2 regions of the Ancylobacter sp. FA202 genome follow, and region 1 is predicted to be linked to the other one. Evidence: riboswitches for the same ligand, from Rfam matches in the RefSeq annotation. Region 1 holds a riboswitch; the other holds the start of a gene.

Region 1 (4,714 bases):
GGCCGAGCTCTTGCCGCTGCGGCGGTCGGTCTCGAGCTCGTAGGACACCTTCTGGCCTTCGTTCAGGCCCATGAGGCCCGCGCGCTCGACAGCAGAGATGTGAACGAACACGTCCGGCCCGCCGTTGTCCGGCTGAATGAAACCAAAGCCCTTCTGGCCGTTAAACCACTTCACAGTACCCGTAGCCATGACTAAATCCTTTCAGTCGACATAGTGATTTGAGTGCTCGCACGCATGCGAACATCAGGTTGACATCGATTTGAGAGGAAGTTCGCTACGGCGCACGGGTGCGCAAAACAAAGTTCAACGTCCAAGATCGATGCCTTATCGTACAGAGGATGTGATGTTCTCACAACCCCCGCAAGATTTATTTTTACTCGGCGGCCGGGGCGCTGGGGGCGCCAGGGCGGGGCAGGCCACGGCCGATCAACGGCTTCTTTTTCGGCGCGGCGATGAGCCCGTCGCGAATGGCCTGCTTGCGCGCGGCCTTCTTGGTCCGGCGGATGGCCTCGGCGTCTTCACGATTGCGCCGCTCGGAGGGCTTCTCGTAAGCGCGGCGCGCCTTCATCTCGCGGAAGATGCCTTCGCGCTGCATCTTCTTCTTCAAAACCCTCATGGCTTGTTCGACATTGTTGTCGCGAACGAGGACCTGCAATTCTTGTCCGATCACATGCAGCACGGCTGCTGGTTGGGCGGCTCGTGGGAGCCGACACGGCTGCATCTCGCCGGAGCAAGACGCAGCGATGGGAAGTGCGGCCCGGCGGGTCGCGACATCGTCAGGCCCTACATAGCGCCATCACGCCATGGCCGACAAGCGTCGCGCGTGATTTCCCGCGCGGTGCGGTGCGGGAACGGCGGGCGAGCGCGTTGACGCTGCGTCTGCCGTCGCCGGCGCATGTGGCGCCGGCTCACAAAAAGGTGGTTTGGAAAATAATCCGGGATCGTTCTCCCGCATGCGGCGTTGCCTGTCATTGTGGCAGTGAATCGTGCGCCGGCACCGGGGTTTTGAGTATGCCAATCGCAGTGCTGGTGGTCGAGGACGAGGCGCTCCTGCGCTTCGACATCGCCGACTACCTCGCCGAAAACGGCTTCGAGGTGCATGAGGCGGCCAGTGCCGACCAGGCGCTGAAAATCCTCGAAGCCGTCCCGGAAATCCGGCTGGTGTTCACCGATATCGACATGCCCGGCAGCATGGATGGGCTGAAGCTCTCCGCCGCAGTGCGCGACCGCTGGCCCCCGGTGCATATCATCGTCACTTCAGGCAACCGGATCGCCGGCAAGGCTGAGCTTCCCGCTGGCAGCCTGTTCTTCACCAAGCCCTACATGCCCGCCGACATCGCCCGCTCCATGCAGGGCCTGCTGGCCGGCGGGGCGGGGTGAGCGCGAGACCGCGCGCCGCTGATGGCCGCGCGCCGAGATGCGGCTGAGGACAAGAGTCATCCATATCTTGACGTCGCGAGGCGCTGGCTGCCTATATGTAGGCGTTACGGTCCTTCGAGTCGCAAGGCGAGAGGGCTAAGAGGGAAGCCGGTGAGCTCTTCGGGGCGAGGCCGGCGCTGCCCCCGCAACTGTCAGCGGCGAGCCTATCGTCCATACCGTGTCACTGAGGCCGCGCGCTTCGGGAAGGCCGGACGAGAGGCGTGGACCCGCGAGCCAGGAGACCTGCCGTAGCAACATAATCGTCCCTGGGCGGGGTGTCCCGGTGGTGCGTTCGCGCGTCCGCCGGTGGTTCTGCCATGGCCCGCGCCTGCGTCCGCTCGGCCTTTGCCCCCATCGATCTTGGGGTTAGCCGATGTCTCTTTCTCTCGACGCCGAAAACCTGCCCGGCCACGTGCCGGTTTCCGCCGCGCCGGCGGCGGCCCCTTCCAGCACACCGGGCTATCAGCTCATCCGCCGCAACGGCGCGGTGACGCCGTTCGATGCCTCGAAGATCGCCGTGGCGCTGACCAAGGCCTTCCTCGCTGTCGAAGGCTCCGGCGCGGCCGCCTCGCGCCGCGTGCACGACATCGTCGCCGAGTTGACCGACCAGATCGTTGCCGGCCTCACCCGCCGCGCCGATTCCGGGCGCAGCTTCCACATCGAGGACGTGCAGGACCAGGTGGAACTGGCGCTGATGCGCGGCGAACACCACAAGGTCGCGCGCGCCTATGTGCTCTACCGCGAGGAGCGGGCACGCGAGCGGGCGGCGGCCAAGGCGGCCTCCCTCTCGGTTCCGACGCTGACGGCGGCGCTGTCGATGACCACGGCCGACGGGGCGCGGGTGCCGCTCGACGCTGCCCGGCTGGAGGCGGTGCTGGCCGAGGCGACGGAGGGATTGGCCGATGTCTCCGCTGCCACCATCCTCAACGAGACCCGTCGCAACCTTTATGACGGCATCAGCGTCGATGAGCTGGCGCTGGCCCCGATTCTCGCCGCCCGCACGCTGATCGAGACCGAGCCGAACTATGCCAAGGTGTCCGCCCGCCTGCTCGGCGACAAGCTGCGCCGCGAGGCGCTGAGCTTTCTCGACGGCCGGCCGGCGCAGGCGACGCAGCGCGAGATGGGGGCACGCTACCCCGACTATTTCCGCGCCTATCTCCAGCGCGGCATCGCCGAGGAACTGATCGACCCCGAACTCGGCCGATTCGACCTCGACCGCATCGCGGCGGCCCTGCTCCCCGAGCGCGACCTGCAATTCGACTATCTCGGCCTGCAGACGCTGTATGACCGCTATTTCCTGCACGCGCGCGGCACTCGCTTCGAGCTGCCGCAGGCCTTCTTCATGCGCGTCGCCATGGGGCTCGCCTTGCGCGAGGTGGATCGCGAGGCGCGGGCGATCGAGTTCTACCGCCTGCTGTCCTCCTTTGACTTCATGGCCTCGACCCCAACCCTGTTCAATGCCGGCACGCTGCGCCCGCAGCTTTCCTCCTGCTTCCTGACCACCGTGGCGGATGATCTCGACGGCATCTTCAAGGCGATCAAGGACAATGCCCTGCTGGCGAAATATTCCGGCGGGCTCGGCAATGACTGGACCCGGGTGCGCGGCCTCGGCGCCCATATCAAGGGCACCAATGGCGAGAGCCAGGGTGTGGTGCCCTTCCTCAAGGTGGCCAACGACACCGCCATCGCGGTGAACCAGGGCGGCAAGCGCAAGGGGGCGGTCTGCGCCTATCTGGAAACCTGGCATATCGACATCGAAGAATTCCTCGACCTGCGCAAGAACACCGGCGACGACCGCCGCCGCACCCACGACATGAACACCGCCAACTGGGTGCCGGACCTGTTTCTGCAGCGGGTGGAGGCGGACGGGCCGTGGACGCTGTTCTCGCCCGACGAGACGCCTGATCTGCACGACCTTACCGGACCGACGTTCAAGAGCGCCTATGAGGCCTATGAGGCGAAGGCGGCGCGCGGCGAGATGAAGGTGTTCCGGCAGGTGCGGGCCATCGACCTGTGGCGGCGTATGCTGACCCTGCTGTTCGAGACCGGCCACCCCTGGATCACCTTCAAGGACCCGTGCAACATCCGCTCGCCGCAGGGCCATGTCGGCGTGGTGCACTCGTCCAACCTGTGCACCGAGATCACGCTCAACACCACCGCCGACGAGGTGGCGGTGTGCAATCTCGGCTCGGTGAATCTACTGGCGCATGTCACACCCGACGGGCTCGATCAGGCGCGGCTGGCGCGCACGGTGACGACGGCGATGCGGATGCTCGACAACGTCATCGACATCAATTTCTACACCATCCCCGAGGCGCGCCGCTCCAATCTGCGCCACCGTCCGGTGGGGCTTGGCATTATGGGTTTCCAGGACGCGCTGCAGGCGCTGCGCATTCCCTATGGCTCGCAAGAGGCGGTGCGCTTCGCCGATACCAGCATGGAGGCAGTGAGCTTCCACGCACTTCAAGCCTCCTGCGATCTCGCCCTTGAGCGCGGGCGCTACCCTTCCTTCGAGGGCTCGCTGTGGTCGAAAGGGATTCTGCCGATCGACAGCCTTGAGCTGCTAAGCGACGCGCGCGGCGGGCTGGACCTCGACCGCTCCTCGACGCTCGACTGGGAGGGCCTGCGCGCACGGGTGACGACGACCGGCCTGCGCAACTCCAACACCATGGCGATCGCGCCCACGGCCACCATCTCGAACATCTGCGGCGTGTCGCAGTCGATCGAGCCCGCCTATCAAAACCTGTTCGTCAAATCGAACATGTCCGGCGACTTCACCGTGGTGAACGCGGCCCTCGTGCGCGACTTGAAGGCGCGCGGCCTGTGGGACGAGGTGATGGTGTCCGACCTCAAATATTACGATGGCAGCGTCGGGCCGATCGACCGCATCCCGGACGATCTCAAGGCGCTCTACGCCACCGCCTTCGAGATCGCGCCCGCCTGGCTGATCGAGGCGGCGGCCCGGCGGCAGAAATGGATCGACCAGGCGCAGTCGCTGAACATCTATGTCGCCAATCCTTCCGGCCGCGTGCTCGACGAGACCTACCGGCTGGCGTGGAAGCGGGGGCTGAAGACCACCTATTATCTGCGGGCGCGCTCCGCCAGCCATGTCGAGAAATCGACGCTGAAGGGCACTGACGGCAAGCTCAACGCCGTCTCAGCGGTGATGGCGGCGGCGCCCATCGCGGTGCCCGAGAGCGCCTTTGGCTCGGCCTGCTCCATCAACGATCCCGACTGCGAAGCCTGCCAATAGGTCGGCCGGCATCCTCCCCCTGTCACCACGTCATGCCGGGCC
Region 2 (4,714 bases), 570 kb from region 1:
CCGAGCAGCCAGAACATCACCCCGCGCGCCTGCTCGGCGCTCGCCATTGTGGTGACGATGGTCGCTGTCGCGGCGTTGAACAGCTGCGAGCCGGCGACGCCGGCGAGGATCACCCGGTCGCTGCCCCCGCCCGCCCCGGCGGCGAGCAGCCCGACCATGACGAGCGCCGCCACCGAGCCGAGAAACGCCCCGCCGGACAGGCCAAGCGTCGCGCCGCCAAAACCGAGGATCATCACGCACACCGCGCCGGTGGAAGCACCGGCCGAGACGCCGAGAATATAGGGCTCGGCCAGCGGGTTGCGCAGCAGCGCCTGCAGGATGGCGCCAGAAAGGGCGAGCGCGCCCCCGCACAGCGCCGCCATCAAGGCCCGGCTCAGCCGGTATTCGAAGATCACGCCCTGCTGGATGGCGCTGACGGGGTAGCCGAGATCGAACAACCCATTGCCGAGCGCGCGGAAGGCCACCGCGAGCGGGATCGGCATTTCGCCCACCGTCACCGCCAGCGCGATGGCGAAGACCAGCGCGACGAGGGAGAGGCCGGCGAGGGCGATCCGCGCCGGCCAGTTCGGCCCGATGACGAGATGGCTCAATTGACCAGACCGAAGCCCTGCACCGCCTTGGCGATGGCCTCGATGCCGTCCACCGTGTCCATGCCCGGCCGTGTGGCGCCGACATCCACGATGACGATGCGGCCGTTCTTCACGGCGGAAAGCTGGCTGGCCACCGGGTCGGTCTTGAGGAAATTGAGCTTGGCCTCGATGTCGTCGGCGGGGAAGCGGCGGCGGTCCATCTTCACCAGCACCAGCACGTCAGGGTCGTTGGCGGCGATGGTTTCCCAGCCCACCAGCGGCCATTCCTCTTCCGTGGTGATGATGTTGCGGGCGCCGAGCTGCGCCATGACATAGGCCGGCACGCCGTTCTTGCCGGCGAGGAAGGCATCGCCCTTGATGTCCTTGCTGGAGAACCACAGCGCCATCGACACGTCCCTGCCCTTCAGCCTCGCGAGCGTGCGGGCGGCGGCTTCCTCCCGCGCCTTAAGGCTGGCGACCAGCGCCTCGGCCCGCTCCGACACGTCGAAGATGGCGCCATATTCCCGGATGTTCCGGTAAAGCAGCTCGGTGGAGTACATCTGCGTGCGGACACCGTCGCCGGCGCCGGTATTGTCCTTGCCGACGCAATCGGTGGGCGAGACATAGACCGGCACCTTGACCGCGTCGAAACGGTCGCGCTTGCCGATGATGCCGTTCGGGCCGATGTGCCACTCATACATGGCGACCACCAGGTCAGGCTCCTGCCCGACCACCGCCTCGAAGCTGGGATCATTGTCGGCGAGCCGCTTCACGCCGGCATTGACCGCCTCATAGGGCTTGGCGACCGGACCAAACCAGAGCGCGCTGGCGACCACCCGGTCGCCGAGGCCGAGGGCGTAGAGAATCTCGGTCTGCGCCTGGCCGACGCTGACGACGCGCGTTGGCGCGTGGTCAATCACCACCTTGTGGCCGCAGTTCTCCAGCATCAGCGGGTAGGTCGTGCCGGCTGAGGCGTCCGTCGCCAGCGCGGCGCTGGCGAGAAGGCCGAGCGCCAGGGCGAAGGCCCGCCGGCCGATGAGGGGAAAGGTCGTCTTGGTCATTGTCACCGCTTCCTGAAAAGGAAGACGGGAAGCGCAAAGGGAACCGGCGCCGGCAGGGCCCATTGAGCCCTTGCACGGCCGGCAACCTCCGGAGCACCCCGCCCGAAAGATTGGTCGCGATCCGGGCAGGTCTCCTGGCTCGCGGGTCAACGCTGGCTCTGCCCGGCCTTCCCAACGCATGGCCTGAGCCTCGCGTCAGTGGACGATGGGCAGAGGGCTCGCCGCTTACAGTTGCGGGGGCAGCCTCGGCTTTGGCGCGGAGCGCCTCACCGAATTCCCTCTTAGCTCCGGGCGTGGGACCCGGAGAACCTTGATCGGCCGCGACCGTAACCGCTCGCGCCCCGTCGTCAAGGGAGCCGGACGCGGGGCAAGGCGCGAACAGCCGCCGGAACGCAGCCGTCACGCTCGCGCGCACCGGCTCGGTTCGCGCCCCCGGGCCGGCATCCGAATGAAGCTCGTGACCTTCCCGACCCAACCGCATCAGCAAACTGATATAATATATCAATTGCGATCACAAGGGTCGCTCAAGCGAGTGGTCGGACATGAATGTTGCCGCGCATGCAGGGCGGCAACACCTCTTTCAACGGCGTGTGCGGCAGCGGCGTGTGCGGCGCCTGCCGGCGCCTTCATGCCGGCGATCACGGTGCATGGCCCGGCGATGGCCGGCCACCGGGTCGCCCGCCTAGGCGGGGTTCAGCCGCGCACGATCTCGACCGGGCCGTGATCGTCGCAATGGTCGCCATGGGGATGATGCAGGCGGCCATCGACGAGATAGTCGATGTGGTCGCCATGCGGCACCGCCTCATGACCGCAGCCGGGGCCATGGACATGGCCGGCCTCGTGACCCGTGCAGGGCTCGCCAGCGGTGCAGCCGTCCGGATTGGTCGCGCTCACCTCGATGACATGCTCGTCCACATGGTCGCCGTGCATGTGATGCAGATGGCCATCGTGCAAATAGTCGACATGATCGCCGTGGCGGATCGCGGTGTGCCCGCAGCCCGCGCCGTGCTGGTGGGGATGGTCGGGGTGGATCTTGCAGCCGTCAGACATCTCAAACGCCTCATGGGTTGGGTGATCTTCGCAGACATGGTCGATGGCGCTGGAGACCAGCGCGATCACATGGTCGTCGGCGAGCGCGTACAGGATCGACTTGCCCTGACGCGTCCGGCGGACCAGCCGCACGGCGTGCAGAAGCTGCAGCCGGGCGGAAACCGTCGAGACCTTCTCGCCCTGCCGGGCGGCGAGGGTCGAGACCGAGGCCTCACCATGGGTGAGCAGCACGAGAAGCCGTAGCCGCGCCGGATCGGCGAGCGCCGCGAACATCGCGGCGGCCTCCTCAAGGCGCCCGGGCGTCAGCCGCCGATGAATATCGAACCTCATAACGTCATTCCATAGATCATTGGAATGATGTCGTCAATGGTACGTGGCGGCCGGCGGACGGCGACGTTCACCGCGCGGCTCTGGCCATCGACGATCGGGGACCGAAACTAGCCGCGCGGGCGAGCTTGCCCGACTTCGGGCGAAATCCCATAGTCGCCCTCATAGATTCTCCGCCCATCGCCACTAGGGCGGGAAGTCTCGTTCCAGTTCCGGACGGGCGCAGCGACGCCGGCTTCCGTCATCTCCCTCAAGGGCCCGCCCATGCCGCGCAAGCCGACGAACATTCTCTATTCGGCCGACGAGAAGCCGCCGCTCAGCACCCTGCTCATTCTCGGCGTGCAGCATGCGACGCTCGCGCTGCTGTTCATCGTCTATCCGCTGGTGGCGGCGGTGGAGGCCGGACTTTCCTTTGACGACACGCAGGTGTTCATCACCAGCTGCATCATCTTCATGGGGATCGCCACCCTGCTGGAATGCCTGCCCAAGCGCGGGGCGGGCATGCTGCTGGTGCAGATTCCCAACATGGCGCACATGCCGCTGGCGGTGCAGTCGCTCGCGGCGGGCGGGCCCGCGCTCTATGCCGGCATGAGCCTCATTGCGGCGGTGTCGCAACTGACGCTGTCACGCTTCATGGGCGCGCTGCGGTCCGTGTTCCCGCCGGAGGTCTGCGGCGTCGCCGTCACCATGCTGGGCGTGGCGCTGGCCGACCCGGCGCTGCGGCGGGCCTTCGGCATTTCGGGGGCGATCACGCCCGACCTCGACATGCGCTACGCCCTTGTCAGCACGGTCACGCTCGTCATCATCATCGCGCTGGCGATCTTCTCGCGCGGCATGCTGCGCCTGTTCGCAGTGGCGATCGGCGCCGCCGTCGGCTGGGTTCTCGCGGCCTATGTCGGCGTTGCGCCGGAGCCGAGCCCGAGCTTCGCCACCCTGCCCTATGTCGACCTGCCGCGCCTCGGCTGGCCCGGCATCAGCTTCTTCTCCTGGGCGCTCATCCCGGCTGCCATCATCACCGGCGTGCTCTCCGCCGTCGACATGGTGGGAACCGTGGTGTCGATGCAGCGCATGGACGACGCCGACTGGCGCCGCGCCGATCTCGACCAGGCGGGACGGGCGATCCAGGCCAACACGCTGGCCGACATGGGCACCGCCGTGACAGGCGGCTTCGCCAGCGCCTCGTCCTCGGCGGCGGTCGGAGTCGCCTTCGCCACCGGCACCACGGCGTGGCGAGTGGGCGCCGTCTCCGGCATCCTGATCATACTGGCCGCCTTCTCGCCGCGCCTCATCGGCGTGCTAACCATCATCCCCGCTCCCGTTATCGGCGCGATCCTGATCTATGCCGCCGCCTTCCTCACCGTCGCGGGCATGGAGCTGATCCTGTCCCGCCGGCTCAGCGACCGGCGCATCTTCACCGTCGGCCTCGCCATCCTCACCGGCATCGCCGTGGCGATCCTGCCGGACCTCGTCCGCCTTACCCCGGACTGGGCGCAGCCGATCCTCGAATCGCCGCTCTCCATCGCCACCGCCGTGGCCATCGTGCTCAACCTGATCTTCCGAATTGGCATTCGCCAGGAGGCCTCGCGCGCCGTCACGGCGGAGGAAAACCCGTTCACCGTCGTCACTGAGTTCCTCGAACATCAGGGCGACCTCTGGGGCGCGCGCCGCGACGTGATCGCGGCCGCTATCCCCGTGGTGGCGGAGGGC

What was found. A riboswitch is a leader RNA that binds a small molecule or an ion and turns the genes downstream of it on or off. The one in region 1 is predicted to bind cobalamin.
Region 2: linked by a shared signal. The riboswitch ahead of A3M1_RS0122680 (ABC transporter substrate-binding protein) and the one ahead of A3M1_RS0119880 (ribonucleoside-diphosphate reductase subunit alpha) in region 1 are both predicted to bind cobalamin.

Annotation. Positions count from the first base shown of each region.
Region 1 covers NZ_KB904818.1:4,303,499-4,308,212, forward strand. Annotated here, with positions in the region: gene A3M1_RS0119865 (cold-shock protein) at 1-189, opposite strand, end outside; gene rpsU (30S ribosomal protein S21) at 374-655, opposite strand; gene A3M1_RS0119875 (response regulator) at 1,012-1,380, shown strand; cobalamin riboswitch at 1,471-1,685, shown strand; gene A3M1_RS0119880 (ribonucleoside-diphosphate reductase subunit alpha) at 1,793-4,672, shown strand; gene A3M1_RS0119885 (ribonucleotide-diphosphate reductase subunit beta) at 4,705-4,714, shown strand, end outside.
Region 2 covers NZ_KB904818.1:4,873,981-4,878,694, forward strand. Annotated here, with positions in the region: gene A3M1_RS0122675 (iron ABC transporter permease) at 1-590, opposite strand, end outside; gene A3M1_RS0122680 (ABC transporter substrate-binding protein) at 587-1,630, opposite strand; cobalamin riboswitch at 1,737-1,949, opposite strand; gene A3M1_RS25250 (helix-turn-helix transcriptional regulator) at 2,324-3,010, opposite strand; gene A3M1_RS0122690 (uracil-xanthine permease family protein) at 3,272-4,714, shown strand, end outside.